DNA from 3 places in the Enterobacter cloacae complex sp. HYC033_NIDB genome. Region 2 is predicted to be linked to each of the others. Evidence: predicted binding sites of a transcription regulator. Region 2 holds the regulator's gene; each other region holds the start of a gene.
The links. The regulator CRP, encoded in region 2, controls carbon source genes, mostly activating them, when cyclic AMP is high. The targets are predictions, from matches to a motif close to ATGTGANNNNNNTCACAT.
Positions count from the first base shown of each region.

Region 1: a site for CRP is predicted at 1,970-1,987, ahead of udp (uridine phosphorylase). Genes of this name have one in related genera too.
Region 3: a site for CRP is predicted at 2,079-2,096, ahead of O1721_RS05350 (YjcB family protein). Genes of this name have one in related genera too.

Region 1 covers NZ_CP115123.1:989,866-994,300, reverse strand. Annotated here, with positions in the region: gene rmuC (DNA recombination protein RmuC) at 1-945, opposite strand, end outside; gene udp (uridine phosphorylase) at 1,085-1,846, opposite strand; gene O1721_RS04730 (dienelactone hydrolase family protein) at 2,106-2,912, shown strand; gene metE (5-methyltetrahydropteroyltriglutamate--homocysteine S-methyltransferase) at 2,960-4,435, opposite strand, start outside.
Region 2 covers NZ_CP115123.1:350,274-354,708, forward strand. Annotated here, with positions in the region: gene O1721_RS01785 (YheU family protein) at 1-34, shown strand, start outside; gene O1721_RS01790 (phosphoribulokinase) at 65-934, shown strand; gene O1721_RS01795 (OsmC family protein) at 1,029-1,433, opposite strand; gene crp (cAMP-activated global transcriptional regulator CRP) at 1,744-2,376, shown strand; gene O1721_RS01805 (YccS/YhfK family putative transporter) at 2,434-4,435, shown strand, end outside.
Region 3 covers NZ_CP115123.1:1,127,999-1,132,433, reverse strand. Annotated here, with positions in the region: gene O1721_RS05360 (sensor domain-containing diguanylate cyclase) at 1-587, opposite strand, end outside; one part of gene O1721_RS05355 (IS3-like element ISEc27 family transposase) at 600-1,513, opposite strand; one part of gene O1721_RS05355 (IS3-like element ISEc27 family transposase) at 1,513-1,828, opposite strand; gene O1721_RS05350 (YjcB family protein) at 2,159-2,440, shown strand; partial or broken gene O1721_RS05345 (IS5 family transposase) at 2,751-3,548, shown strand; gene O1721_RS05340 (hypothetical protein) at 4,035-4,435, shown strand, end outside.

The DNA.
Region 1 (4,435 bases), 640 kb from region 2:
AATGAACATCAGCACATAATCCAGCGATCGCAGCCCCGGCAACTGCTGATAATCTTTTCTGCCAAGCAGACGGATATGGTTACGCACGGAGGCGATGTGCTCCTGCAACGCTGTTTCGCGGGTGTAGTCATCTTCCGCGTTGAAGTAGCGCTCATAGGCCACCAGCGTCATTTTGGCGTCGATAACCACATCTTTGCCCTGCGGCAGACGAACAATGACATCCGGCTGCATCCGCGAGCGCGTATCGTTCTCAATGCTGACCTGCGTTTCATATTCGTATCCTTCGCGCAGGCCAGAGGCCTCCAGCACGCGCGTCATGACCACTTCGCCCCAGTTTCCCTGCGCTTTGTTATCACCTTTCAGTGCGCGTGTCAGGTTAACCGCCTCCTGCGCCATCTGCGCATTCAGCTGCTGGAGATTACGAATTTCATGCGCCAGCGTGTGGCGCTCGCGGGCCTCCTGACCAAAGCTGTCCTGTACCTGACGGCGAAAGCCATCCAACTGCTCACGCAGGGGCGTCAGCAGGCTGTTCAGGCTCTGGCGGTTCTGCTCATCCACGCGGCGATTGCTGTGCTCAAAAATGCGGTTCGCGAGGTTCTCAAACTGCTCGCTAAGACGCTGCTCGCTGTTGATCATCTGACGGATTTTGTCTTCGGCGTGCAGTTGGGTGGACTCAAGACGGGTGGTCACTTCCCGGAGATCGGCCTCCAGCGAGGTGTTGATATCACGCAGATTGCGCAGTTCGTTATTGAGCAGTTCGCACTCGTCGCGCCAGTGGTCACTCAGCGCAAGCTGTTGTTTCGTCGCGCTGAGTTCGGCGACGATCTCTTCGCGCTCTGCCAGCTGTTCGGCTTTCTGCTGCGCATGCTGGTAGCCGGAAATGAGCCAGCCAATCCCCACGCTCACCAGCGCAACTACCGCATAAACCAGGATTGAGATATCCACAATGCCCCCTGCATCCACGTCTAACCCGCACAAAATAGAATTGTGCTGTATGAACGTCCAGTTTGAAAGGGTTTTCCTGCGAGGCGTTACGCAAAAAGAAAAGGCCGAGCATGTCGGCCTTTTAGCACTGAAGAGAGAATTAGATCAGGCGGCGCGCCGCTTCAACCACGATTTTCACCGCATGGCTTTCAGTCTGCTTCATGGTTTCAGCGTTCGGGATCTCCTGCTGAGTCCGGTTGACGATTACGCCCGCCACCATACCGGCACGCAGACCCTGGCTTGCGCACATGGTCAGCAGCGTCGCAGATTCCATTTCGTAGTTCATGACGCCCATCGACTGCCACTCTTCCATGGAGCCTTTGAAACGGCTCACCACGCGACCAGAGAAGGTGTCGTAACGCTCCTGGCCCGGGTAGAAGGTGTCGGAAGAGGCAGTTACGCCCACGTGGGTGGTGGCGCCCACGGACTTCGCGGCTTCAACCAGCGCGGTGGTGCATTCGAAATCGGCCACTGCCGGGAATTCCATCGGTGCAAAGTGCAGGCTCGCCCCGTCCAGACGCACGGAGGCGGTGGTAACCAGCACGTCGCCCACGTTGATGTGCGGCTGAATGGCGCCGGTGGTGCCGATACGCAGGAAAGTACGAATGCCCAGCTGCGCCAGCTCTTCAACGGCGATAGAGGTAGACGGGCCACCAATACCGGTAGAGCACACGATCACCGCTTTACCGTCCAGCTCTGCGCGCCAGGTGGTGAATTCGCGATGGGCTGCCAGCTTAACCGGCTTATCCATCAGCGCGGCGATCTTTTCCACACGCTCAGGATCGCCAGGGACGATAGCAAGCGTAGCCCCTTGTAAATCGTTTTTAGTGAGGCCGAGATGAAAAACATCAGACTTAGACATAGGTGACTCCTCTGTGGGTCGGTTTGTCAGAAGAAGTAAAACGGTACTTTACAGAAGCAATGCGCATCATTTCGTGACACACCTCACCATGAATGAAAATGATTGCAGTTAATTTCCATAAAATAGTGATTCACATCACATTAACAAGTTATATCGCCGGGTGCTGCACAAAAGATAGACGCTATAAGGCACTGTGGGTTGTTAACCTGGTGTCTATATTTATCTTTGCGCTAATCCATTCATTGGTACGGAGAATGCCATGACTGAAAAAACCGGTTTTGCACCTGCTGCGGCCCCGCACGCTTCAACCATCGTCTCAACCCCTGAAGAAGCCATTACCGCAGGCGAGACCTCCATTCCCTCCCAGGGAGAGAACATGCCAGCGTACCACGCGCGGCCAAAATCTGCCGATGGCCCGCTGCCCATCGTGATCGTGGTGCAGGAAATATTTGGCGTTCATGAACATATTCGCGACCTCTGCCGCCGTCTGGCGCTGGAAGGTTACCTGGCCGTTGCGCCGGAACTCTATTTCCGTCAGGGCGATCCGAATGATTACAGCGACATCCCGACGCTGTTCAGCAACCTGGTCAGCAAAGTCCCGGACGCGCAGGTGCTGGCCGATCTGGACCACGTTGCCAGCTGGGCGGCGCGCAACGGTGGCGACCCGCACCGTCTGATGGTGACCGGCTTCTGCTGGGGCGGACGCATAAGCTGGCTGTATGCCGCGCACAATCCGCAGCTGAAAGCCGCTGTGGCCTGGTACGGTAAACTGGTGGGTGAAAAGACTCTGAACTCGCCAAAGCATCCGGTTGATATCGCCACCGATCTCAATGCCCCGGTGTTAGGGCTGTATGGCGGTCAGGATACCGGCATTCCGCTTGATACCGTCGAGACCATGCGCCACGCGCTGCGGGCGGCAAACGCGACGGCGGAGATCGTGGTGTACCCGGATGCGGGACACGCGTTTAATGCCGATTATCGTCCGAGCTATCACGCAGAATCGGCGAAAGATGGCTGGCAGAGAATGCTGGCGTGGTTCAGCCAGTACGGCGGGAAGAAAGCGTAATACAAAAAGCCCGGTGGCGGCTGCGCCAACCGGGCAATCCAGCCCAACTACGCCTGACGCAAATTCTGCGCCGCCTGCACCATGTTCGCCAGCGCCGCGCGGGTTTCAGGCCAGCCGCGGGTTTTCAGGCCGCAGTCCGGGTTTACCCACAGACGTTCCGCCGGGATGCGCCGGGCGGCTTTTCTCAGCAGCGCTTCAATCCACTCCACGCTCGGCACGTTAGGAGAGTGAATGTCGTACACGCCCGGCCCGATTTCGTTCGGGTAGTCGAACTCTTCGAACGACTCCAGCAGCTCCATATCTGAACGCGAGGTCTCGATGGTGATCACATCGGCGTCGAGCGCGGCAATGGCGTCCATGATGTCGTTAAATTCGCAGTAACACATGTGGGTGTGGATCTGCGTGTCGTCCTTCGCGACGGCCGCGTTGAGGCGGAACGCCTCCACGCCCCACGTCAGATAAGCATCCCAGTCGCTGCGACGCAGCGGCAGGCCTTCACGCAGCGCCGGTTCGTCGATCTGAATGATGCCAATCCCCGCCGCTTCCAGATCCGCCACTTCATCACGCAGCGCCAGGGCGATCTGTTTGGCGATGGTTTCCCGGGATACATCTTCACGCGGGAACGACCAGCAGAGAATGGTCACCGGCCCCGTCAGCATGCCTTTTACCGGTTTGTCGGTCAGAGACTGGGCATACTTCGCCCACTCCACGGTGATCGCTTCCGGGCGGCTGACGTCGCCGATCACCACCGGCGGCTTCACGCAGCGGGAGCCGTAGCTTTGCACCCAGCCGTTCTGGGTAAAGACGAAGCCGTCCAGGTGTTCACCGAAGTATTCCACCATATCGTTACGCTCGGCCTCGCCGTGCACCAGCACGTCCAGACCCAGACGTTCCTGCTCGACGATTGCCTGTTTGATGTGTTCCGCAATGCCGGTGCGGTAATGATTCGCATCCAGATTGCCCTTTTTGAAGTCCAGACGCAGGCCGCGGATCTCGGTAGTCTGCGGGAAGGAGCCGATGGTTGTGGTCGGCCACGCGGGCAGGTTAAAGCGCGCACGCTGGGCTTCGGCGCGCACTTCATACGGGCTCTGGCGCTGGCTGTCCCGGGCAGTGATGGCCGCCAGACGTTTTTCCACCACAGGGTTATGCACGCGCGTCGAGTGACGGCGCGCCTGGATCGGCGCGCTCCAGTCGGTAATCGCTGCCGTGTCGCCGCTGTTTAACGCGTCGCGCAGCAGAGCCAGCTCCTCACATTTTTGCAGGGCGAAGGCAAACCAGCTTTTCACCTCAGGGTCGAGTCGGGTCTCCACGCTCAGGTCGATCGGGCTGTGCAGCAGGGAACAGGAAGAGGCTACCCACAATTCACGTTTACCGACAATATCCTTAATTTGTGCATATTTCTCAGTGAGATCGGCGCGCCAGACGTTACGACCATTCACCAGACCGGCAGAGAGCAGCCACTCCGCAGGCAGACGCTTGTGCAACTCTGCCACATCGTCTTTGCCGTGAACGAGATCAACGTG
Region 2 (4,435 bases):
CAATATCATGCCCCGCAACGCGTTTCACGGCTGATCTTTACACTTTTCCAGTCAGGGAGTTGCTATGTCTGCCAGACATCCGGTTATTGCCGTTACGGGTTCGAGTGGGGCGGGAACCACTACCACCAGCCTCGCCTTCCGCAAGATCTTCGCCCAGCTTAACTTACGGGCGGCAGAGGTAGAAGGCGACAGCTTTCACCGCTACACGCGCCCGGAGATGGATATGGCCATCCGCAAAGCGCGCGATCTGGGTAAACACATCAGCTACTTCGGCCCGGAGGCCAATGACTTCGGCCTGCTGGAGCAAACCTTCCGTGAATACGGGCAAAGCGGTACCGGGCAGTCCCGCAAGTATCTCCACACCTACGATGAAGCCGTGCCCTGGAACCAGGTCCCCGGCACGTTCACGCCCTGGCAGCCGCTGCCGGAACCGACTGACGTGCTGTTTTACGAAGGATTGCACGGCGGCGTGGTGACGCCTCAGCACGACGTGGCGCGCCACGTGGATTTGCTGGTGGGGGTGGTGCCGATTGTTAACCTTGAGTGGATCCAGAAGCTGACGCGTGACATGAGCGAGCGCGGCCATTCGCGAGAGGCGGTCATGGACTCGGTGGTGCGCTCCATGGACGATTACATCAACTTCCTGACGCCGCAGTTCTCCCGAACCCACATTAACTTCCAGCGCGTCCCCACCGTGGACACCTCCAACCCGTTCGCTGCAAAAAGCATCCCGTCGCTGGACGAGAGCTTTGTGGTGATCCACTTCCGCAACCTGGAAGGCATTGATTACCCCTGGCTGCTGGCGATGCTACAGGGTTCGTTTATTTCGCACATGAATACGTTAGTGGTACCGGGCGGAAAAATGGGGCTGGCAATGGAGCTGATCATGACACCGCTGGTGCAGCGGCTGATGGAAGGAAAGCAGATCGCGTGACACCTGTTGCCGGATGGCGCTTCGCTTATCCGGCATACGTTCGTGCAGTTGTAGCTTTTGTAGGGCGGGTCAGCGCAGCGCCACCCGCCAAAAATTAAGCCGCGATCACTTCATACGAATGGGTGATTTTTACCGCTTTCTCCAGCATTAACGCCACAGAGCAGTATTTTTCCGCAGACAGGTCAACCGCACGCGAGACCGCCGCATCCTTCAGTTCTTTGCCGGTGACGATAAAGTGCAAATTAATATGCGTGAACAGGCGGGGCGCCTCTTCACGACGTTCCGACGTCAGCTTCACTTCACAATCGGTCACGTCATGACGGCCTTTTTGCAGGATCGACACCACGTCGATCGCGCTGCATCCGCCCGCCGCCATCAGCACCATTTCCATCGGGCTTGGCGCTTTATCGCCGGAGTTGCCATCCATCAAAACCTGGTGCCCGGAAGCAGACTCGCCCAGGAACGTTAACCCTTCAACCCATTTCACACGCGCTTGCATATTCACTCACTCCAACGTTGCATTTTTTATGACAGATTACGTGTACGTTACATTTCTCGCAACGGAAGGCGACCTGCGTCATGCTGAAGCGAGACACCAGGAGACACGCGGCGAAAGCTATGCTAAAACACTCTGGATGCTACAGTAATACATTGACGTTACACATGTATGCAGAGGACATCAAACTTTACTGGCTGCGAAACGTTACGACAGCCGACTTCCCAGGTATGGGTAAGAATTCGATTGCAACCCCAGAGTCCGGATGCATCTTATGACTCTGGTGACAGCTTATAACAGAGGATAACAGCGCATGGTGCTTGGCAAACCGCAAACAGACCCGACTCTCGAATGGTTCTTGTCTCATTGCCACATTCATAAGTACCCATCAAAGAGCACGCTGATTCACCAGGGTGAAAAAGCGGAAACGTTGTATTACATCGTTAAAGGCTCGGTGGCCGTGCTGATCAAAGATGAAGAAGGGAAAGAGATGATCCTTTCTTATCTGAACCAGGGCGATTTTATCGGTGAACTGGGCCTGTTTGAAGAAGGCCAGGAACGTAGCGCCTGGGTTCGTGCAAAAACAGCATGTGAAGTGGCTGAAATTTCTTACAAGAAATTCCGTCAGCTGATTCAGGTCAACCCTGACATCCTGATGCGTCTTTCTTCCCAGATGGCACGCCGTCTGCAAGTGACCTCTGAGAAGGTGGGTAACCTCGCCTTCCTGGACGTGACCGGTCGTATCGCGCAGACGCTGTTGAACCTGGCGAAACAGCCAGACGCCATGACCCACCCTGACGGTATGCAAATTAAAATTACCCGCCAGGAAATCGGTCAGATCGTCGGCTGCTCCCGTGAAACAGTGGGCCGTATCCTGAAGATGCTGGAAGACCAGAACCTGATCTCTGCCCACGGTAAAACTATCGTGGTCTACGGAACCCGTTAATTTCGGTCAAACGGCGTGCCGCCGCAGGGTGGCACGCCGTTTTTGTCTCTACTCCTCATGTGGCGCAGGCTGATCTATCACCCGGAAGTTAACTACGCACTGCGACAAACGCTGGTGTTGTGTCTTCCCGTGGCCGTGGGCCTGATCCTCGGACATCTTCAGCAAGGCCTGCTGTTTTCTCTTGTGCCCGCCTGCTGCAACATTGCCGGTCTGGATACGCCGCATAAACGCTTTTTTAAACGTCTGATTATTGGCGGCTGCCTGTTTGCCGGCTGTAGCCTTGCCGTACAACTCTTACTGGCCCGCGACATTCCTCTGCCGCTGATCCTGACCGTGCTGGCGATGACGCTCGGCGTCACCGCCGAAATCAGCTCGCTGCACGCCCGCCTGCTTCCCGCGTCGCTGATTGCCGCCATCTTCACCTTAAGCCTTGCGGGCAATATGCCGGTGTGGGAGCCATTGCTGATCTACGCCCTCGGCACGCTGTGGTACGGGCTGTTTAACTGGTTCTGGTTCTGGCTGTGGCGGGAACAGCCGCTGCGCGAATCCCTGAGCCTGCTCTACGTGCAACTTGCTGAATACTGCGAAGCAAAATACACCCTGCTCACTCAACATACCGACCCGGAAAAATCCCTGCCGCCGCTGCTGGCGCGCCAGCAAAAAGTGGTGGATCTGATCAGCCAGTGCTATCAGCAGTTGCACATGCTTGCCGCCAACAAAAATCATGAATACAAGCGGCTGCTGCGAACCTTCCAGGTCGGGCTGGATTTGCAGGAGCATATCTCCGTCAGCCTTCATAATCCGGAAGAGGTGCAAAAGCTGGTGGAGCGCAGCCATGCGGAAGCGGTGATCCGCTGGAACGCGCAGACCGTCGCGGCCCGCCTGCGGGTGCTGGCTGACGATATCCTCTATCACCGCTACCCGACGCGCTTTAACATGGACAAACAGCTCGGCGCGCTGGAAAAGATTGCGCGTCAGCACGCGGATAACCCGGTCGGGCAATTTGCTGCCTGGCATTTCAGCCGCATCGCCCGGGTGTTACGCACCCAGCGCCCGCTTTATGCCCGGGACCTGATGGCCGATAAGCAAAAACGGCTGCCGCTGCTGCCCGCGCTCAAAAGCTATCTATCACTGAAATCTTCCGCCCTGCGCAATGCCGCGCGGATCAGTGTGATGCTGAGCATCGCCAGCCTGATGGGAATGGCCCTGCACCTGCCGAAACCCTACTGGATCTTAATGACCGTGCTGTTTGTCACCCAGAACGGCTATGGCGCCACGCGGGTGCGCATTCTGCATCGGGCGGGCGGTACGATGGCGGGGCTGATTATCGCGGGCGTGACGCTGCACTTTCACGTGCCGGAAGGCTATACCCTGGCCGGTATGCTGGCGATCACGCTGGTGAGCTACCTGATCATCCGCAAAAACTACGGCTGGGCGATGGTGGGCTTTACGGTCACGGCGGTGTATACCCTGCAACTGCTCACGCTTAACGGGGAACAGTTTATTATTGCCCGGCTGGTCGATACGCTAATTGGCTGCCTGATCGCCTTTGGCGGCATGGTCTGGTTGTGGCCGCAGTGGCAAAGCGGGTTGCTGAGGCAGAACGCCCACGACGCGCTCGAAGCCGATCAGCAGGCCATTCGTCTTATTCTAAGCGATGACCCGCAGCCCTCTCCGCTGGCCTACGAGCGCATGAAGGTCAACCAGGCGCATAACGCCCTGTTCAACTCCCTTAACCAGGCCATGCAGGAGCCGGGCTTTAACGCGCACTATCTGGCTGACATGAAGCTGTGGGTCACGCACAGCCAGTTTATCGTCGAGCACATCAATGCCATGACGACGCTGGCGCGGGAGCACACGATGCTGACGACGGATCTGGCGCAGCGCTATTTGCAGTCGTGTGAAATTGCGTTGCAGCGCTGTCAGCAGCGTCTGGAGTATGACGCGCCGGGCGAGTCAGGGGATTCGAACATTCTGGAAGCGCCGGAGACGCTGACCCACGGGCCGATGAGCACCCTTGAGCAGCATTTACAGCGCGTTCTCGGGCACCTGAACACCA
Region 3 (4,435 bases), 780 kb from region 2:
TCAAAGGCGTTCATTAATACCGGAGCACGCTCAAATAAGGTTTTATATTGCGTGACGACGCGCTGCATTTCCTGCGCCGTTTTTTCCCGCACGATGATGTCATCAAAATAATCTTTTAGCTTCTCAACCAATACCACCACGATATTTTTCAATATCGGCAACGAGGTCAGTTTTTCATTAAAAGCCAAAAAGAAATAACCACTGCACTGTCTGCCATGCGCTGAGAATTTACACAGCACGCCGCTTTGCAGCCGCGCATAGCCTGGGTGCTGAGGGGAAAATACCGCCCGGCCAATATGCTCTTTCCAGTAGATCACCCGCCAGGCGCGGTGATGCCGCTGCAACAGGGTGCTGGCAAGAAAATCCGCCACGTTAAAGGCGTGACACGTCACGTCGCCGGCACAAACCACGCGCGGCCCGTCTGCGGATTCGACACTGACCCATGAGAGATTTGCCCCCAGTGCGCTGTTGATAATTTCCAGCATTTCAACCGGCGAACACTGCGCGTTGAGTTGCGGCATCAGCTTCGCCAGGGCGTGCAGCGCCTGCATGCTGTCGTTAATAATCTCGCGTCTTTTTTCTTTCATTTGGATTGGCCCCTATATTTCCATACACTTTTTATCACTTAACCCATTACTGGTTCGCCGCCGCAGATATTCCCGTGGCGAACGATACCCCAGTGCACTATGCGGATGCCATTCGTTGTAATGTTCGAAGGCCTCCGCAAGGTTCTTTACCGCTGTTAACCCGTCGGGTTTCGGCATGATGCTGATGTAATCGCGCTTCATCGTTTTCACGAAGCTCTCTGCCATCCCGTTGCTTTCCGGGCTACGTACCGCCGTATGTTTAGGCTCCAGTCCTACCATTCTGGCGAACTGACGCGTCTGATAAGAACGGTAGGCTGAACCGTTGTCTGTCAGCCACTCAACTGGGGATGTCGGCAGGCTGTTACCGAAACGACGCTCCACGGCACCCAGCATGACGTCCTGCACGGTTTCACTGTCATATCCACCGTTACTGGCCGCCCAGTAAAGTGCCTCGCGATCGCAACAGTCCAGAGCGAACGTGACCCGCAGTTTTTCACCGTTATCACAGCTGAACTCGAAGCCGTCAGAGCACCACCGCTGGTTACTTTCTCCAACGGCCACTTTCCCTGTATGCGCCCGCTTCGATGGCGGTATTTCCGGTTTACGCTCAAGCAGCAGCGCATTCTGACGCATGATGCGGTATACGCGTTTGGCATTGATCACCGCCATGTCGTCAGTTTCTGATTGTCTGCGCAGCAGTGCCCATACCCGACGATAACCATAGGTGGGCAGATCGCCGATAACGGTATGGATACGGGCCAGCGCGTCAGTATCATCAGGCTTGCGCTTGCACCGACGATCCTGCCAGTCCTTCGACCGACGGGCCATGGCATGCAGTTGCGCACGTGAGACCCGGAGGCAACGACTGACAAGGCTTATTCGCCATCCTCCGGCAACAAGGGCACGTGCGCTATCCACTTTTTTTGTCGGCCATATTCAACGGCTTCTTTTAGCAGCTCGTTTTCCATGGTTTTCTTGCCCAACAGGCGTTGCAGCTCTTTAATTTGCTTCATCGCAGATGCCAGCTCCGACGCGGGCACAACCTGTTCTCCTGCGGCAACGGCTGTAAGGCTGCCTTCCTGATACTGCTTACGCCACAGGAACAGCTGACTGGCAGCAACGCCATGCTGACGGGCGACCAGCGACACGGTCATTCCGGGCTCAAAACTCTGCTGAACAATGGCGATTTTTTCCTGAACACTTCGCCGTCTGCGCTTCTCTGGACCTAAAACATCAATCATTCGGACTCCAACGACTAGTCTAAAAACTAGTATTAAGACTATCACTAACTTAAGTGATACCAACTGTCTGGAGATTCAGGGGGCCAGTCTAAAACGCTATACAGCCGATGGCGTTTTGCAAAGGTTTTACTATCTGGATGAAATAAAAATAAAAATTCCGACCAGACGTCGTTCTGAGCGACGACGATATATTTTCCCCGGCAATAATCCCACTTTTACCTCACGCGGATACTGGCGAATAAAACAGCAAATGTGATATAGTTCACACATCTTATGTAACGAGAAACATTGTTTCATTCCAGTTCGTCTGTTTTGTCGAGGATGGGTTTTATGGCAACCATTACCACCAGCATGGTGCTCCTGCGCTGGCCGTTGTTGAGCGCGGTTTTGATGTTCCTGGCCAGCACGTTAAACATTCAGTTTCGAAAGTCCGACTACGCAGGTCTTGCTGTGATTAGCACCCTGTTAGGGTTGGGCGCCGCATGCTGGTTCGCGACAGGTTTGCTTGGCATTACGCTGGTAGACATTGCCGCCGTCTGGGAAAACATTAAAGTGGTGATGGTTGAAGCCATGAGCCACACTCCGCCAGACTGGCCGATGGTGATTACCTGATAGCCTGTTATAAAAAAACCCAGACATTGTCTGGGTTTTTTGTTTTTCACGCATCTGGATATCAGAACGGTTAGGTTTACCTGATATACCATTAATAATTTCATGGAAACGATAAATGCTTATATAGTAGAGAAAATTATCAAAATCTTTTCGACAAAACCTACAAAGCGTAATGTTATATGTAAAGTTTTTTATAACATACTCTGTGAAACATTACATTGTTATCAGCGACTACTAAGTGGATAGGTTAGGCTGTGTCCCTTAATCATCTGAGTTATAGTAACTATCTGTTTCCAGAATATGTTGAACTATGGCTCGCTACGTTCTACCCGATGATGCATGGACTCCCATTCAGCCCTTATTGCCTGCGCAACCGGATTCACCACGTGCAGGACGGCCATGGGCAGAACATCGCATGATCATCAACGGCATGTTCTGGATACTGTACTCAGGAGCGCCATGCCGCGATTTGCCTGAACGATACGGCCCATGGGAAACCGTTTACAACCGCTTTAATCGATGGTCAAAATCGGGAGTGATTAGCATTATTTTCAATAAGTTACTCTCATCTATTGACGCTCATGGACTCGTTGACTGGTCAGCAACGGCTCTAGAGCGCAAAAAACATCCCGATATCACCGGAGATAATAGCCGGGGTCGCTCTCGCGGCGGTTTGGCACCAAAATCCATCTGGTTACAGACGGAAGTGGCCTCCCGTTAACATCGTGCTGAGCCCCGGACAAGCCCACGAGAGTCAGTTCGCACAACGTCTTCTGGATAACATTGGCATTCAGCGCCAGACCGGTACTATGAAGCGCCGTGGTCATGCGGTACTGGCTGACAAGGCATATTCAGGGCATGCATTACGTTATGAACTGAAAAATAAAGGTATAAAGGCAGTTATTCCTCGAAAATCAAATGAAAAATGGCGTCGGATGGTCGTTCACAGCTCGATCGTGTTATTTACCGCAAGCGCAATGCTGTTGAACGATGTTTTGGCCGCCTGAAAGAATACCACCGCGTAGTAACACGTTATGACAAAACGGCGAGAAATTATCTGGCGATGGTGACACTGGGCTGTATCCGGCTCTTTTATCAACAGGTATGAAATTAAGGGACACAGCCTAGTCTGATGGACTGTGAAGTGCCTGTTAACCCCGAGCCTAGTCATTCGAAGATTGCGTTGAAACCTCTTGGAAACCGCACGCTGAATACTTTTTCACTTATTGAAACCATCTAAAGAACTGCTCAAAAAAACATCCTCCCCCTGCGAAATAAAGAAATCCGCGCCAGTGACTAACTTTTCATTTCTTATGCGTTCAACTCTGAGTTATAGTCAGTAACAGCGACATACTCAATCACTTAGGCAACACCAATAAGTGAGGGCGGTAGCATACCCTAGTCTTAAATTGATTAACCTATCGATAGTAAAATCAAAAAAAGTCTTAAAATTTTGCACTAAAACAATACGCTGCTGATCATCCTAACAGTTATATATTTCATAAAATCACTAAATTTCCGGCTAGACTAAATGAAAATATATTCCTTATGATTTATCTCCAAATTAGTAGATCCTATTACAAAAGGAATCATAATGAAAACGAACAAAAGATTTACCTCTGTGAGAAGCAAGATGGAAAGCCAAAAAAGAAAATTTGAAAAAATAATGAAGCAAAATAAAACAAATGAAGAAAAAACATCAATTATATTTAATGAATTATCACTACTAAGACAGACTTCTACTACAGCAGCAATACATGCCTACAAAAACTTCTTAAGCATTGAAGATGCCGATAAGTTAATGCGCGCAAGATATATATCCAATGACGAAAATATATTTAAAATCAGTCAGATACACACCATTGAAAAAGAAACAAGCACGGATGTTATAAATTGGGTAACAACCACATTATCATATTTCTCAAATGAAATTAATGAATTTCTAGTAATGAGAAATAAATTCGTTAAATCACTGATGAATTCATCATTTAGTGA